3 regions of the Exiguobacterium abrahamii genome follow, and region 3 is predicted to be linked to each of the others. Evidence: riboswitches for the same ligand, from Rfam matches in the RefSeq annotation. Region 3 holds a riboswitch; each other region holds the start of a gene.

Region 1 (5,985 bases), on a different contig from region 3:
TCGAGTCGATTGCCCTGCATGTACGTTTGGCGATAGGTCGAACCAACGACACCCGGTTTTCGTTCAATCACCTCGTGCTGGACGACATTTGGAATCAAACGTTGCAGTCGCGTGTGATCAAACAAGTGCCATGCTTCTTCAATCGGAATATCGAGCTGTCGTTCTTCTCTCCACGTAATCATACACCTGCCCCCTTTTTCTATAGAAATACCCTGTCATCCGGTCTTGTAACGTCCGGTGACAGGGCGGGAGCAGATTCTTATTTTACTGTGCTTGTTTCAAGGGCTGCACCGAGGAACTTCGCTAGTTCAAGCATACCGTAGCGTCCTGCAGCTGCCTCGGCATCCGAATTATAGTTCGTATTCGTATTGACGTCATACGTATAGATCGTACCTGACGCATCCTTAATGAACTCGATGCCTGCGACCGCGATCTGGTTCGCTTGGAGGAATGCTTCATACTTTTGGATGATCGGGTCATCGAAGCCTTCAACGATTTGGAACTTCATCGGTGTTTGCGGTGCTTCTTCACCGACTGGGCAGAACAAGTCGTCGATCACGCATGCATCCGCTGGGCAAAGCTCAAAACCTTCTGATGTATCGACTCGAACCGCGTAGACGAACTTTCCACCTACGAACTCACAACGTGTGATGTACGGTTCTGGTGCTTGAATATACTCTTGAATCAACGTGATGCCATCGACTGGTTCGTCGAATGTCGGACCGTCGAGATAAGCTTCAAGTGCTTCAATCGAGTGGAACAGCTGGACGCCGAGACCTTTTCCGGCACGGTTGTGTTTCGTGATGAATGACGAAACGCCGATTTCTTTTGCTGCTTGTACGATTTGATCGCGTCCGACGGCAGCCGTCGTCTTCGGTACACGAATCCCAGCCTTCCGCAACGCCGTGTATTGATTGACTTTGCTGACTTCAAGACGAAGCGCACGTGTTCCGTTAAAGACGGTCCGGTCATGCTCTTCTAACCAAGCGAGAACCCCTTCCGTCAACTCCGGCGCGTAACGATGCCCCCGCGTATGCGAAGAGGCACTCATCCGGCTGTAAAAGACGCCTTCTGGCGGCAGTTCATCCAGCGGAACGATTCCTTCATTCAAGTGCCACTGTTCATATGGTAATTCGAGTTCTTCGAGACGTTTGATGAGATGGTCCGTCCATTCTTGATTTTCGTGGAGAATATGAATTTTTGTCATGATTGTTGACCTACCTTTCGTTTCGCTTCGACCAGTGGCATTACGTCACGGGCAAAGCGTTCCATTTCTTCGAGTTGTGGTGAGAATTGTAATAAAAGTAACGTGACACCAACGGCTTCGAACGCTAGAATCCGTTCAGCGATTTGTTCTGGTGTTCCGATCAAGTTCGGTCGTAGACCACGGTTCGAGACGGAATAATCGTTCCGCTCGACCTGTTGCTCCAGTTGCGATTTACTGATGAAATCCTGATAACCGGCATAACCGGCGCTGTCTTCCTTGACGTCTGTAATGCGTTGCCACTCAAGAAGCGCTTCTTCTTCCGTATCTCGACAAATGATGTAGGCCGCAAGACCGAAGCTCTCGAGCGGCGTTTGTCCCGTCGCTTCCCGGCGTACTTTCATATCGCTGATTTTATGAGCTACTTCTTCGACCGTGCCCCCATGCATGACATAAGCATCACAGTGTTCGACGATCGTTCGTTTTCCAGCTTCACTCTCTCCACCAGCGTAGAGCTTGATGCCTGGACGCTGGACCGGCTTCGGATGGAGTTCTGCTTGCTCGATCGTGTAGTGATGACCGGAGAAGCTATACGGTGACGCATCTGCCCATAGTCCCTTCATGACCGTGACGAACTCTTCCGTCCGAGCATAGCGTTCATCGTGTGCTGTGAAGATACCGTTGTATTGTTTGGCTTCCTCTGCCCACCACGCCGAAACGACGTTGAGTGTAAAGCGTCCACCACTCAACTGATCGATGTTTGCCGCCATCTTCGCCGTCGTCGCTGGATTATGAAACCCGGGACGAACCGCTGTCATGATCTCTAAGCGTTCTGTCGTTGCAGCAATCGCTGCTGCCGTCGTCCATGCTTCAAGACTCGGTTCCTTGATGCCTTTGATATCATTCAAATTCAATTCCGCAATCAACGTCGTCGAGAAGCCGATCCGCTCTGCTGTTTGTGCGACTTGTTTTGCATAATCGAAGGTCGGTGGCATCTGTTCATTCTCGACGTTACGTAACCATCCCCCAAAAATCGGTAACCAAAAACCATACTCCACTCCATCATCCCCCTTATCATAAAAAACGCTCTTTTCGAAGTTCGAAAAGAGCGACGGTATCTTATCCTGTCCGCTCTTATCTTCGGAAGGTATCCCTTCCTGGAAGTAGCACCTTCCGCCACGGCGGGGTTGCTGAAGTGTCTTCGGGCCAGTCCCTCGACTTCTCTAGATAAGATGTGTTGCATTCATCGTACAGAATTCACTGAACTAAAGCAACCATTAAACCGTCTTTTCCAATCGGAATTATTTCGCGCATAAAAAATCCCGACGTCGTGTCGGGATTCCGGATTAATATGGTGCGACGAAATCTGATGTTGGCTCTGGTGCTTGTTCACCACGAACACGATCATAGAATTTTGCCATTGTAACGCTGAAGTATGGTCCAACCCATAAGACAGCAAGACCAAGTGTAACAATCACAAGTAATGCCCAACCAATGAATGATAGGAAGAGTAAGAATGCTTCCATCTTATGACCATCCATGAGTTGGCGTGAACGCGTGATGGCCTCGAGGATACCGATCGATGGTTCATCTCGAAGGATGTAGAACGTCAACAGGTAAGAGAACGACTTGATGATCCCTGGGATGATCAAGAGTAGTGTCCATAGGAATAAGAAGACCGCTTGCACAATCGAGACGCCGATGACTTTGCCGAAGATTTTATACGGCTCGAACAAATCAGCTACTTTGACTTCTTCATTGCGTGCGAACGACATCGCGACCCACGTCCAACCCGCTGCGATTGGGATCAATAAAATCGAAAGAATGATACTGACCGCACTCATCGCATTTAGGTCTTCGTTAGGATCAGGTCCGATGAACGTCGGAACGCTCTGGATGATAGAAAACAGTACGAACATGAGGATGGCAAACCCCCAACGACCGCTGAGCGACTCCTTCGCTGCTTTTTTTAATTGAGATGACATGAGTAAGGTCCTCCTTGAAAAATAAGTTCTTACCTTACTTTACGGTCGAATTCTTCTAATGTTTCACTGCTTTTTCAATAATTTTCCCTCTTGTTTCTTTTTAAGCCAAGCGCTCTCAAGTTGCCGCTCACACGCCGTGTATAACGAACGTCGACCATCGAGGCGTTCCATCGCGAATGGAATACCATGCTTTTTCGCCTGAGCGATGACATGCGCACTCGCTGCATGAGAGACACGGCTCGTCACGACGACGATCGCGTCCGTCTTTTTGGCGAGACAGGCAATCTTTTTCGCGGACTGTGCGTCCCCTGCCAGATGAATCAATTCGATTCCCGTCGGCGCAAAGAACTCGCGATAGACAGCGGTCTGTTGTTCGTTTCCGACAATGACGAGACGCATTCCTGTGAAGCGCGTGAAATCAAGCGGTGTCTTATCAACGAAATCCATCAATTGTCCGGGTACAGCTGTCGTCACGATCGGTTCAATCGTTCGCTCTTTTTGCATACGGACGCGACGCTGCGCTTTTTTAGCTTTCGGCACCGGTTGCCGTTTCATTTTTCGTGCATACCGATTTGACTTTTTTGTTGTCACAGGCGTCTTCACTACCTGTTGCTCCACCTCTGATCGGCGGTTGGATGATGTATTGACGACCGGCTCTTCATACGTGAACGGATGCTTCCAAGCAATCGTCAGTGTATCCTTCCGTCCCCGCCACATGACGAGATCGACGAGCTGCCCTGCTTCCAGTCGGAAATAACGCATGTCTTCGACCGGTACGACATAATAAAATGGCTTTCCTGACTCATCTTGCAGTGGACCATCCACCGTTCTCTCAATGATGCCATGTGCCTTGACGATTGCTTGTTCAAACACTAGACGCTCTGGATTCTCTCTCATCCGATCCGTCGAAACGACAGCTTCGATGCGGCAAATCGTTTTATGATCATCCTCCCGTTCCATTCGAACACGTACTTCCATGCCGTGCTCGAGATTCCAATCGCGGACGTCTCGTTCTGAAATATGACTGCCGGACCACTCTAATAAAGTACCGCCTTTTAATCCCCGCTGAAACGTATAGGCATAACGTTGCTTGCGTACTGGCTCGACCGGTACTTGTGGTGGCATGACGATGGTCTGCTCTAGCTCTACTACTTCGTCGACGACCGGTGTTTCTTGAACGTCACGTGGTGCATAATACGCTGACATCTTTACCCATTCATCGATTCCGTTTACTTCGTCGAGCCAGAGTTGCCAATCTTCGTACCGCTCCACGACCGCTAATTTCATCTGTACCAATTCAGTTGCTCGTTCCAACACCTGTTGCATCATCCGTAACCACTTCCTTTGCGTTTTTTTCACTATAGCAACGAAAAAACGCGGAAGTAGTCCAAAAAAATAACCAGGTTATTTTTTTGTTTAGGTACGTTGCTGAATTTCCACAGCCGGATCCTGACGCTTATATTTCGCGACGATGACGATCAAAACCGTGATGATCACAAGTAGGAACCAAGAAGATAATTTTCCAAGATCAACGACTGCCCAGCCTCCTTCTTGATGCGGATAGACCCAGCCTTTAAAGAACGTCACGATATTCTCTGCGATCCAAATGAAAAAGGCGATCAGTAAAAAGGACAGGACGAGCGGCATCCGGTAAATCGTCTGCTCGATCGTAAAATGAACCCATGACTTATAGAAAACGAGGACGACGAGAACCATCAATAGCCAGCGTGCATCGAAGATCCAGTGGTGGGTGAAGAAGTTGAGATAGACGAGACTACCGACGCTGATCGCAAGCCACGGGGGAGGAAATGCTATGAATCGTAAATGAAATCGCCGAAACGCCTGGCAGACATAACTCGCGACGCTTGCGTACATGAATCCTGCATACAATGGAACACCAGCCACTTTCGTCAAAGCGTCTTCCGGATAACTCCAAGACCCGACGTTCACTTTGAACAGTTCAAGTGCTAGACCGATGACGTGAAACAATAAGATCAGTTTGAATTCCTCCATCGTTTCATACCGCGTGACGAGTAAGACGATTTGGACGAGAATACACCAGAGCAACAGAAGATCGTATCGAGCGACCGGTTCAGTAGGAAGATAACGTGAAAGAGCAAGCGCCGCGAAAATCATCACGGGAAAGACGCAACAGATGGCTTCTATATATGTAAAACGAAACAGGTGCCGGATCGCTTTCATTCGGTCATCTCCTTTTTCTTCAGTATACGTTTCTCTTTTGACCTTCCCCTCCTTCTTAAGATGGAAAAAACGGAAAATTTCGTCTTTCTTCTTCCACTTTCCTCATGATACAGTTAACGAATCAATTATTTTTAAGAAATGGGGTGCCAGACATGACGCGTCATCGCGCTTCCTGGTTGTTACGCGCTACGTTAAAGTGGGGACTCTTCCTACTCGGTTTATTTTTACTCGCTCTTGGCTCATCGATGATGATCACGGCTGAACTCGGTGTCTCGACGTGGGATGTATTGCATCTTGGTCTCCAAAAAAAGACGCCGCTATCCGTCGGAACGATCATCTTGCTTGTCGGTCTATTACTCGTGTTCGTGAAATACGCGTTAGACCGCGTCACACCGCAAATCGGAACGCTCGTCAACGCGATTTTCGTCGGTGTCTTCATGAATCTCGTTCTTGGCTCTCATCTCTTACCTTCATTTGAGTCGATCTGGTTGAATACACTCTGGCTGATTTTCGGCATTTTCATCATTGGGATGGGCGCTGGTCTGTATGTCGCTGTCGGATACGGGGCCGGTCCACGCGATGGGTTGACATTGA
Region 2 (5,985 bases), on a different contig from region 3:
TTCGATTTCCCGGTACTGTGCATAGGTCAGTTCACCGATGCGAACGGTATCTTCCGTACTTTGACCAAACGGCAACGTACCGAGTGGCGCATCGGGCCGGAAACGATCGAATGCACTTGCGAAGACTTGTTTGACGCCTCCGAGTTGTTTCGAAGGGTGCCAATCAAATAACGGTGAAATGAACGCAAGGCTTGCGACCGGTAATTCATATTCTTGCAACAGACGATTGACGACGAGTGCGCCCATGCTACAGGCGACGATATGAATCGGTAGCTTGCGTTTCCCGGCTTCACGTAATGCTTCTTTTAACAGTTGACCATGTTCTTCAAACGAGATGCGACGTGGTGCGTCGACGAGCAATACTTCATACTCTCGTTCGAGTACCCGAATCAAGGCTTCACTCGGACGGGCACGCAGTTGTAACGGGTAGACTAATACGATGATTCCTGTTGGTTGTTCAACCACAAACTCACCTCTTCACTTCATACTTCTTTTTTACGATACCTTATTTCAAACGCACACGAAACCGTCCCAAGACGGATTTCACGAGGCGACATGGCGAAGACGAATGACAGATTCTACTTGCCCAAAGACTTCTTCCGTCATCTCACTGAGTTCTTCAAAACCGAATGAGGTCAAGAACTGACGTGCTTTATAGTTACGTGCTTCCACGTATACTTCGAGTGGGACGGCTCCTTGTCGTTCGAGTTCACGGATCAGTCGTCGCCCGATGCCGTTTTGCTGATATTTCGGCAAGACGTACAAACGAACGATCTCCCACGTTCCCTCAACATCAACAGCATGAATGAAACCGACGATTTCCTCATCGATGATTCCGACATAAAAATACTCTCCCCGTGCTTCTTCCGCCGTCCGAATCGCACGAACGACTTCTTCTTGCGGATACGCCTCCTGCACGAAATGCGCTTTCGAACGTTCGGAATAGATTTCTGCATACGTATCCAACCAAGATGTAACAGCAATGTCATGAATACGTCCTGCATCAGCTGGAATAGCTTCGCGTATTTCCATAATCGGAACCCCCCTTTGTATTCATACGAATCGACTCATGTACTTTTACCCTCTTCTAGAAAAAACATTCGTTTCCTGCAAAGTTCCCCGTAAACAAAAAAGTCCGAAAACCCACGAAGGGTTCTCGGACTTTTTGATTATGCGAAACGTTTTGCCTGCTCTTCAAGAACTGCTGCTTTATCTGTTTGCTCCCATGGAAGCTCAACATCTGTACGACCGAAGTGACCGTATGCAGCTGTTTGACGATAGATCGGACGACGGAGATCAAGCATGTTGATGATTCCAGCCGGACGAAGATCGAAGTTTTCAGCAACCAATTCGACGAGTTGCGCTTCAGGAAGTTTTCCTGTACCGAATGTGTCAACCGCGATTGATACTGGGTGCGCGACACCGATTGCGTACGCGAGTTGAACTTCTGCTTTGTCTGCAAGACCTGCAGCAACGAGGTTCTTCGCGACGTAACGTGCTGCGTATGCAGCTGAACGATCGACTTTTGTTGGATCTTTACCTGAGAATGCTCCACCGCCGTGGCGTGCGTATCCACCATACGTATCAACGATAATCTTACGACCAGTTAATCCAGCATCTCCTTGTGGTCCGCCGATGACGAAACGACCAGTTGGGTTGATGAAGAATTTCGTTGCTGCGTCGATGTATTCAGCCGGAATGACCGGTGTGATGACGTGTTCTTTCAAGTCAGCTTGGATTTGCTCAAGCGTGACTTCTTCTGCGTGTTGTGTCGAGATGACAATCGTATCGACACGAACCGGCTCGTTGTTCTCGTTGTATTCGACCGTGACTTGTGTTTTTCCGTCCGGACGAAGGTAGTCGAGTTGACCGTTTTTACGCACTTCTGCCAAACGGCGTGCGAGACGGTGCGAGAGCGAGATTGGAAGTGGCATGAGTTCTGGTGTTTCTTTCGTTGCGTAACCGAACATGAGACCTTGGTCTCCTGCACCGATTGCATCGATTTCTGCATCAGACATGCTACCTTCACGTGCTTCAAGCGCTTGGTCGACACCAAGAGCGATGTCTGCTGATTGCTCATCGATTGATGTCAATACAGCACACGTATCTGCGTCGAAACCGTATTTCGCGCGTGTGTAGCCGATTTCACGAATTGTCTCACGAACGACTTTTGGAATGTCGACGTAAGTTGATGTCGTGATCTCACCTGCAACGAGAACGAGACCTGTTGTAACAGAAGTTTCTGCCGCAACACGCGCGTTTGGATCCGCTGCGAGGATCGCATCAAGAATTGAATCCGAAATTTGGTCACAGATTTTATCTGGATGACCTTCAGTGACTGACTCCGACGTGAATAGTCGGCGATTAAGGTTTGTCATGTATGACCCTCCCAAAAAAGAATTTGACGGTGTACTCATTTCCCCTAGTTGAGTGGGACGGTAAAATGAAAAAAACCTTTCCAAGTCCAAAAAATGGTCAGGGAAAGGTTGTGCGTTCTTCCTTTACCCTCTTATCGTTCGAAGTGTTTACTTCGCTTCAGGAGAGCACCTTTTCCCTCATTAATATGTGAATTAATGTAGGACGGTTGCCGGGTTTCTTCGGGCCTTGTTCCCTCCACCTGCTCAGAATAAGAGTATCCGTTACGAATTACATGATATAAAGTTGTACCTACTCTGTCAAGCAAGGTTTCAAATTCTAGTCGAAACTTTTTGAAAGAGATGTTAAACTGTTAATGCTGAAAGCGTTTCCAGATAAATAGAAATCAGCACCAGAAAATGATTGCTCTCTCTTTAGTATGTCATATATAATAAATGTGTCATACTAAATGCAGTGAGCCAAAACCAACGTAGGGGAAAGGTGGGGTCAGGATGCCGATGACGGTCCTGAATATCGAAGAACTACTCAAGAAAGAGCATGTGTTCAAACAACTATCTGTTGCTGAACTTGTCGAACATGCGATTCGAAACGAAGAAGGTGTCCTTGCTGAGAACGGCGCATTATCTGTAGAAACGGGGAAATTTACAGGTCGTTCACCAAAAGATAAGTTCATCGTCCGTGATTCTTCCTGCGAGTCTCACATTGATTGGGGTCATGTCAACCAACCAATGGATGGAGACAAATTTGAACAATTGTTGCAAAAGGTTCTTCGTTACATGAACGAAGCCGATCAGCTCTACTACACAGAAGCTGCTGCTGGAGCAGATACGCACTTCACCCTTCCGGTCCGTGTGCTCACACAATACGCTTGGCATAACCTGTTTGCCAAACAACTCTTTTTACGCGAGTATCCTGAAGTGGCTGCCTTCGAACCGTTCACGGTCGTCTATGCGCCACATTTCAAAGCAGATCCTGCCGTTGACGGAACGAACTCCGAGACGTTCATCGCGATGTCGTTCGAACACCGGATCGTCTTAATCGGTGGAACGGAATACGCGGGAGAAATCAAAAAATCGATCTTTTCCGTCATGAACTATCTCTTGCCACAAGAAAATGTCCTTTCGATGCACTGCTCGGCAAACGTCGGACACGAAGGCGACGTCGCCTTGTTCTTCGGTCTATCCGGTACTGGTAAGACCACCCTGTCAGCAGATGATAGTCGCCAATTGATCGGTGACGATGAACATGGTTGGTCGCACGACGGTGTCTTCAACATCGAAGGGGGATGTTATGCGAAGACGGTCAATCTATCGCGTGAAAAAGAACCGCAAATCTTTGACGCAATCCGTTTCGGAACCGTCCTTGAAAACGTCGTGCTCGACGAAGCCCGTCATCCTGATTACGATGACACATCGTTGACGGAAAATACGCGTGCTGCTTATCCGATTACAGCGATCGATAACATCGCTGTTCCGTCACGTGCTGGTCATCCGAAGACGATCGTCTTCTTGACGGCTGATGCGTACGGTGTCTTGCCTCCGATCAGTAAATTGACGAAAGAACAAGCGATGTATCACTTCCTATCAGGATATACATCAAAACTCGCTGGAACAGAACGCGGTGTCACGGAACCGGAAGCAACGTTCTCGACATGCTTTGGTTCACCGTTCCTTCCACTGATGCCTGAAAAATATGCGACGATGCTCGGCGAATTGATTGATCGTCACGGTGTCACTGTTTATCTCGTCAACACAGGTTGGACAGGCGGTGCTTACGGAACAGGTAGCCGCATGAAGCTATCCTATACACGGACGATGGTCAACGCTGCCGTCAACGGTACACTTGCAACGATTCCAACAGAAGAACACCCGATTTTCGGACTTCACATGCCACTTGAAGTTCCAGGTGTTCCAAGCGAGTTACTCAACCCGGTACGCGTCTGGTCAAATCCGGACGAATACGACACACAAGCGCGTTCGCTTGCTGAGAAATTCCAACACAATTTCCTTCGCTTCGAAAGTGCGACGGATGCAATCAAGTCAGCTGGTCCACGCCTATAAAAAAAGAGCCCTCGGGCTCTTTTTTTATTTTATAGGATAGAATCCGTTCTTTCTTGAAGATGTGTTTCTTTTTGTTTAAGCCATTCTTGACTTTCTGCTAGTAGCGCATAGGCTCGTGGAAGTGAGACACCTAAACGTTGACTGAGCAGTTCGAACTGATCAAAATCACCGCGATCTGCACTGATCGCAAGCACTAAACAATCACGGAATGGATGATCTTTTCCTTGTAGGACAACCTTCAAAGAATCTTCGATTGGTAATTGACCGATGATGTCGTCGATATCAACGGATAATAACGCATCGATATGCGATAATAAGCCAATCATATAGGCACTCTCTGGTTGCAGCGTCCGTGTTTCCGTTGCGAACAACTCGCAGAGCTTAGCACAATGTAAAGAAGACCGGAGTAACTCATTTGACCATTCGTAAGGACTAGCAAGCTTCATCTCACGCAAGACGATTAACGAAATCCAGCTTTTGAGTTGTGAGAAGCCAAGTAGTGAGATGGCTTGACGAACAGAGCTGACTGTATTTCGTAATCCCATTCCTGGAGAATTGATCAGTTGCAGTACTTGAATGCTGATATACGGATTTGCTTCAATCTCATCAATGACTTCATCGTATTTCTCATCCGTATCGAGCCATTTTAGCATCTTCAGCAATACCGGCAATTGAGGAGGGACAGCTTTTCCCTTCATCAACATCGGCTTAGCATAAAAATAGCCTTGGAACCAGTCATATCCCATTTCAAGACAACGTGTGTGATCTTCATGTGTCTCGACTCGTTCGGCAAGCATCTTGATATGGGGATAATTACGACGGACGATATGCAGGATCGCACTTTGCTCGCGAATGGGAATCGCTTCGATGTCGATTTTAATTAAATCAATTAGTGCAAATAATTCTGTTCCATGTTGACGAAGTAAATCGGTCACAAAATCATCGAGTGCTAGTGTAAAACCTGCTTCTTTCCAACTGTGCAACACAGATAACATCTCTGTATCGATATCAACAGTTTCTAAAATTTCGATAACGAACCGTTTTGGATCTAAATAGTGAATCAGATCACTTTTTAAGAGATCCGCTGTAAAGTTGACGAAAAGTTTTTTACCTTCAGCGACATGCTCTACACCCATATGAACGAGTGTATTCGTTAATACATCCATCGTCGCTAGATCACCGTCGAATACGTTCATTTGTTTGACGGAACGATACAGTAACTCGAATGCATCAACTGCTCCGATTCGGTCAACGATGGGTTGACGTGCTAGTAAGATATCCATCGTCCTCCATCCCCCTCTACATTACTCATATGGTTCTAATTATATCAAAATTTATTTTTCAGGAAGTTTATTGTTTTTTACAACGAATCAATATTCTTTTTTTCCCATTATGTATGTAAGTTCAATTCTTCAGATGACAAAAAAACCGATACGACATTCATCGTACCGGTTGCATCATCGATTATAGATACCAGTCTCAAACCAATTCAACACATTCCGTGTCACACGCAACTTGTCATGAATCGGAAATTGATGGGCATAGGCAT
Region 3 (5,985 bases):
TGTCCGTTTGTCCAATCAAGAATGGATCCACCGCACTCGTCGAGACCCAGTTACTGCCTTTTTCACGCATCAGGTTGATATCCTGATTCGAGACATCGATCGAGATTAGCGGGATTTCTTGACGTTTATTATCCTTGAGCGATTTATAAGCCCCTTTTGCAACTTCGTCCCACGCTCCCCAAACCGCATCAATACTTCCTTTCGGATATTTCGCGAGAATCGCATTCATCTTCGTTGCGATATCCCCTTGGACATCTTGGAAGTTTGTCGGTCCAACCGTCTCAAGCGTTTTGATTTTGCCGTCTGCTTCGTACGTCTTATAGATTTCCTGACGACGATCGAGCGGGGCAAAACCTGGTCCGAACCAAAGTTTGATGACACGGACCGGCTTTTTGTCCGTCACCTTCGTCACTTCATCAAGCGATAGCTTCGCGAGTTGATGATCGTTTTGGAACGTTTCCGTCACACCTTTTAACGCCGTTCCTTTTTTCTTCGTGACCGTATCAAACGTCACGACCTTCAGTCCTTTATCGACCGCCGGTTTGATCATGTCATAGGCGTAGTCTTCCTTACCGTGCGAGATGATGAGCCCATCATAATCTTGCTGAATCGCTTGCGCGACAAGCTCCTTGAACTTGACGTCGTTACCTTCCGAAATGAACGTGCTGACTTTAAAGCCGAGCGCTTCGCCTTCACTTCGTGCGCCATCAAGGAATTGTTTCGTATGATCATCCGATGCCAGGTTGCGGATGACGGCGATCTTGACGTCTGATTGAACCCCTTTTGGTACATCCTTGACGACCTTCGTCGTCGTGGCTTCTCCATTCGCACAAGCCGCTAGTAACAGTGCCGGTGCTAGGACGGCGTAAGCTAGTTTTTTCATGACATATCTCCTTATCCGAGGGGTTGAAGCCCTGTTAATTGTTCAATCGTTTCTTCATTCGGTTGCGTGATGACACCAAGTTCGGTGATGATGCCTGTGATGAAGGTGTGTGGTGTGACATCAAACGCCGGGTTGAAGACGGCGATGCCTTCCGGTGCTGTCGCAATACCTTGGACAGTCATCACTTCTTGCGGATCACGTTCTTCGATTTCGATCGCGTCTCCGGAAACGAGCGAGAAGTCGAACGTCGAGAGTGGTGCTGCGACGTAAAACGGAATACCAAAAGCTTGCGCGAGCAATGCCAATTGGAACGTCCCAATCTTATTCGCGGTATCTCCGTTTCGTGTAATGCGGTCGGCACCGACGATGATTGCATCGATCTGTTTTTCTTTCAGCGTATGGGCGACCATGTTGTCCGTAATTAACGTGACATCGATGCCGGCACGTTGCAGCTCCCATGTCGTCAATCGTGCTCCCTGCAGTAACGGTCGCGTCTCACTCGCAAAAACGGATAATTCAATGCCGCGTTCTTTTGCGATGTAGAACGGCGCAAGTGCTGTTCCATAAGCAGCGGTCGCAATCGATCCAGCATTACAAATTGTTAGGATCCGGTCGCCTGATTGGAATAATTCCAGTGCATGAATCCCGATTTGACGTGACGTCTGCGCATCCTGGTCGTATAAGGCGACCGTCCGTTTTTCCAACCGTTCGCGAATCTCTTCTACCGACGTCCCGTCTTGAATGATTGGATTCAATTGATTGAGGACATTTCGCAAGTTGACGGCCGTCGGTCGTGTCGCAAGTAACGTCGCTGATGTCTCAAGCAAGGCTTGCTTGTAGACCGGAAGCGCCGCTTCAAAGCGGTACGCTTCTTGAACGAGCACGAATCCACCGAATAAGCTGATCGCAGGTGCGCCCCGGACACGTAGTTGTTTGATCGCCTCAACCGCTTGCGCGAGATCAGCAATGACTTCATAGTGCTCTTCTTGCGGTAGACGTGTCTGATCGAGAATCGTCAAGACACGGTCTTCGTAACGAATACTTTGAACGAATGTAGTCATCGGCTGAGTTCCTCCGTTACGTCAAAGTTTCGTAAATCATCGAATGTTCGGCATTCTGTACGGCGTTTGATTAACGCCGATCCTAGACGGAGCACGTGACGTTTTCGCTCTAAGCGTTCCGTCGTTGAATCGATCGATTCTAAATCAGCGACCGGTGCAAGACCGATCGTCCGCCGAATCAATTCGCAACCGGCAAAGCCAAGGGCATCCTGCAAGATCGTGCTCAGTACATCATCGACGAGTCCTGATGCCTGGAACGGTTCGACGGCTTCCCGTTCCCATAATGCACGGAACGTTGAAGCGAACGTCAGCCAGAACGTATCAATGTCCTTGATTCGGGCGTCACGTCGTGTAGGGTAATCCGGATATGCTGCGAAGAATAGATGCGCAATGAACTGTCCGACATCGAATCCGAATGGACCATAAAAGGCGAATTCTGGATCGATGACTTTCGTTTCCGTCGCCGAGGCGAAGATGCTGCCTGTATGTAGATCGCCGTGCAGCAATGCATCTCCTTTCGTGATGAAGAGCGCTTCGAGTTTTGCGACTTCGCGTTTCAACTCATCGTCTGCCCATAGACGTGCCACCTCTTCTTCGAGTCCGGATTCAATCTCGTTCGTCTCCGCGTCATGAAACGGATCCGTGAAGATTAATTTTTCCGTGATGTCGCACAAGTCTGGATTGTAGTACGTTCGGGCGACACGTTTCTTTTCAACCGGACCAAGCGCAAAGTCCGATGTATGGAATAACGTCCGAGCGAGATAAGAACCGATATGTTCCGCAAGCAACGGATACTGTTCACCTGCGAGTAAACCGCTTCGAACGATCGTCAGATGTGAAAGATCTTCCATGACCGTATACGCCTCTTCATGACTAGCATGAAAAACACGTGGCACGAACGGTACCGCATGCCGTGCGAATTCACGGAGTGCGGATTGCTCGATCCACGCCCGTTCGAGCGATAACGGCCAGCTCTCCCCGACGACCTTCGCATATGGTAATGCTTGTTTTAAAATCAAGCGATGTTCACCCTCTCGAATTCGAAAAACGAGGTTGAGGTTGCCGTCGCCAATCTCTTCTGCTTCGACGGCTCCGTCGCCGATCAGTCCTAATGTCCGAACACGATCAATCGCGTCCTGTTCTGTGAATGCTTTGTATGTCATCTCAGTTTCCCCCTATGTGATACACGAAAAAGCGCCTCTTTTCGTCATCGAAAAGAGGCGCAGGAAAGTCACTGCGTCCTCTTATCTCTCAGACGAAACGTCTGTTGGATGTAGCACCGTGCCTAGTGGTCGGTTGCTGCGGCGTCATCGGGCCAATTCCCTCTGCCAACTCGCGATAAGAGTCGTATGTAGTTGTCGTGTGTGATATTGATTTGAATCTTACGCAATCGACTTCCTCGCTGTCAAATCGAAATCAAGCAGAAACGGACATCATTTTTAAGTCATCTATAGAAAGAGTATTTTCAAAAAAATAAATTTTCTAAAAATAGTTTGACAAGTCACGATTCTCATGTAAAAATTGCAATTAGATTTCACAATTTCATCCAATTCTTATCAAGAGCAGACGGAGGGACAAGCCCTACGATGTCGCAGCAACCGACCTTTTGGCACGGTGCTAATTCTTGCAGCTACTAAGCTGACAGATAAGAGTCCACGTTCGAATCATTCATGGTCTCTTGTCGCTGACGAGAGACCATTTTTTTGTTGAAGGAGGAAAGACATGGCTTATATCACTGCTACTTATCAATTGACTGTCCGTGATCGACTCGAGCAGCGCGCTGAACAACTCGCGCTTGGTCTGACAGTCGGTTCTTGGACGGAACTGAATCATCTCGAACAACAACAACTCGCCTCGTTCAAAGGGGAAGTCGTACATACCGAAGAGCGCGATGGCAAAGGATATATCACGATTCGTTACCCGGAACATAACGTATCGCGCGACTTTTCTGCGATTCTGACGACCGTCTTCGGGAAACTCTCACTCGACGGTGAAATCAAATTAACAGAATTGCTACTACCCGATACATTTACGTCGGACTTTCCAGGTGCGAAGTTCGGGATCGAAGGGGTCCGTTCCTTGATCGGTGTCGAAGATCGCCCATTATTAATGAGCATCTTCAAAGGAGTCATCGGACGCGATTTATCGTTCCTTCGTGATCAACTCGAAGGACAACTCGCTGGTGGGATTGATCTCGTCAAGGACGATGAGATCCTATACGACAATCCGTTGACACCGACGATTGACCGGGCACGGATCGGACGTGAGGTCATCGATGCTCACTTCCAACGGACCGGTAAACGTGCGTTATATGCGATCACACTCAGCGGTCCCGTCTTTACGCTCAAGGATCAAGCCAAGCGATTGATTGATGCTGGAGCGACTGCTTTCTTGCTGAATACCTTCACATACGGACTCGACGTCTTACGCGAACTGGCAAGTGATCCGGAAATCAACGTTCCGATCTTCAATCATCCGGCATATAGCGGTGCGTTGATCGCTAGCCCGAATCACGGAGTCGCAGCCCCTGTCTTACTCGGCACATTACCGCGTGCTGCTGGAGCAGACTTGACGCTATTCCCGTCTCCTTACGGCAATGTCGCTTTGCCAAAGGATGTCGCTCGTGGCATCGCGGTCGAAGCGACCCGTCTCGGGCAGACAAAATCAATCTTCCCGGTTCCTTCAGCCGGTATTCATCCTGGACTCGTCGCTCAACTCGTACGGGACTTCGGGATCGATTCCGTCATCAACGCCGGTGGCGGCGTACATGGTCATCCGCAAGGTGCTGCGGCTGGCGTCATTGCTTTCCGTCAGGCACTCGATGCGGCACTCGCAAATGAATCCCTATCGACGGCAGCATCGCGTCATGAAGAATTACGAATTGCCCTCGACGCTTGGGGGATCAAGTCATGACCGTACGGATTCTTTGTGACTTCGACGGGACGGTGACGACACAGGATAACATCATCGCACTCATGCAGGCATTTGCGCCAGCGCGTGACTTCGAACCGTTAAAACGCGGCGTACTCGACCGGACGTTATCGATTCAAAGTGGTGTCGGACAAATGTTCGCACTTCTGCCATCTGATGGGAAAGCGTCCTATCTTGACTTTTTACTGGAGCGCGCCGTCATTCGCGACGGATTTTCGGAGTTGCTTCAGTACAGTCGTCGTCAAGACATCGATTTCTCGATCGTCAGCGGTGGAATGGACTTTTTCGTCGAACCGATCTTAGCGCCCTTCCTCGACCAAGAACAGATTTACTGTAACGTCGCTGATTTCAGTGGTCCATTCGTCCATATCGATTGGCCAAACGCCTGCGATGCCCATTGTACGAACGGGTGCGGCTGTTGTAAAACGTCCGTTGCCCGGACACTACGTAAAGACGGTGACGTCATCATCGTCATCGGCGACTCGGTGACGGACTTCGAACTCGCAAAACAAGCGGATCGTGTCTATGCCCGTGATTATCTGATCACGTTGTGTGAAGAGAACGATATCGCCTATACACCGTTTGAGACGTTCCACGATATCGTTCATGATTTAACACGAGCGGAGGTGACAACATGACATTCATGCGACGCTATGAAGAATTACGTGCCATCAAACAAGAGCTTGCGGCGCGTGATTGGTTCCCTGGTACGAGTGGCAATCTCGCCATCCGGACATCCGGTGTCCCGGTTGAATTCCTTGTGACGGCAAGCGGAAAAGATAAACGGCAGACGACTCCTGACGACTTCGTTCATGTCGATGCGACCGGTCAATTGATCGGTGAGCAATCCGGGCGTCCTTCCGCTGAGACATTGCTCCATGTCGAAGTGTTCAATCGAACGGACGCCGGTTGTTCCCTGCATGTCCATACGATTGCGAACAATGTGATTTCGGAACTCTATGGCGATCAAGGCAGTATCACCTTTTCCGGTCAAGAAATCATCAAGGCACTCGGACACTGGGAAGAGGATGCGACGGTCACGGTACCGATCATTCCGAATCATGCGGACATCCCGACGCTTGCCGCTGCTTTTGCACCGCATGTCACAGC

The links. Region 3 has a riboswitch for S-adenosylmethionine ahead of ITJ88_RS11320 (2,3-diketo-5-methylthiopentyl-1-phosphate enolase). Riboswitches for the same ligand answer to the same signal wherever they lie in the genome.
Positions count from the first base shown of each region.
Region 1: linked by a shared signal. The riboswitch ahead of ITJ88_RS14030 (LLM class flavin-dependent oxidoreductase) and the one ahead of ITJ88_RS11320 (2,3-diketo-5-methylthiopentyl-1-phosphate enolase) in region 3 are both predicted to bind S-adenosylmethionine.
Region 2: linked by a shared signal. The riboswitch ahead of metK (methionine adenosyltransferase) and the one ahead of ITJ88_RS11320 (2,3-diketo-5-methylthiopentyl-1-phosphate enolase) in region 3 are both predicted to bind S-adenosylmethionine.

Region 1 is NZ_JADOYC010000005.1:163,403-169,387, forward strand. It holds gene ITJ88_RS14020 (SRPBCC family protein) at 1-182, opposite strand, end outside; gene ITJ88_RS14025 (ATP-grasp domain-containing protein) at 260-1,207, opposite strand; gene ITJ88_RS14030 (LLM class flavin-dependent oxidoreductase) at 1,204-2,262, opposite strand; SAM riboswitch class I at 2,336-2,438, opposite strand; gene ITJ88_RS14035 (DUF975 family protein) at 2,551-3,189, opposite strand; gene ITJ88_RS14040 (DUF2325 domain-containing protein) at 3,253-4,515, opposite strand; gene ITJ88_RS14045 (DUF817 domain-containing protein) at 4,606-5,391, opposite strand; gene ITJ88_RS14050 (YczE/YyaS/YitT family protein) at 5,496-5,985, shown strand, end outside.
Region 2 is NZ_JADOYC010000001.1:508,731-514,715, reverse strand. It holds gene ITJ88_RS02555 (serine aminopeptidase domain-containing protein) at 1-465, opposite strand, end outside; gene ITJ88_RS02550 (GNAT family N-acetyltransferase) at 544-1,032, opposite strand; gene metK (methionine adenosyltransferase) at 1,170-2,378, opposite strand; SAM riboswitch class I at 2,507-2,633, opposite strand; gene pckA (phosphoenolpyruvate carboxykinase (ATP)) at 2,868-4,436, shown strand; gene ITJ88_RS02535 (EAL and HDOD domain-containing protein) at 4,466-5,719, opposite strand; gene ITJ88_RS02530 (alpha/beta hydrolase family protein) at 5,894-5,985, opposite strand, start outside.
Region 3 is NZ_JADOYC010000003.1:13,786-19,770, forward strand. It holds gene ITJ88_RS11305 (sugar ABC transporter substrate-binding protein) at 1-883, opposite strand, end outside; gene mtnA (S-methyl-5-thioribose-1-phosphate isomerase) at 895-1,944, opposite strand; gene mtnK (S-methyl-5-thioribose kinase) at 1,941-3,107, opposite strand; SAM riboswitch class I at 3,186-3,289, opposite strand; SAM riboswitch class I at 3,495-3,596, shown strand; gene ITJ88_RS11320 (2,3-diketo-5-methylthiopentyl-1-phosphate enolase) at 3,667-4,857, shown strand; gene ITJ88_RS11325 (2-hydroxy-3-keto-5-methylthiopentenyl-1-phosphate phosphatase) at 4,854-5,513, shown strand; gene ITJ88_RS11330 (methylthioribulose 1-phosphate dehydratase) at 5,510-5,985, shown strand, end outside.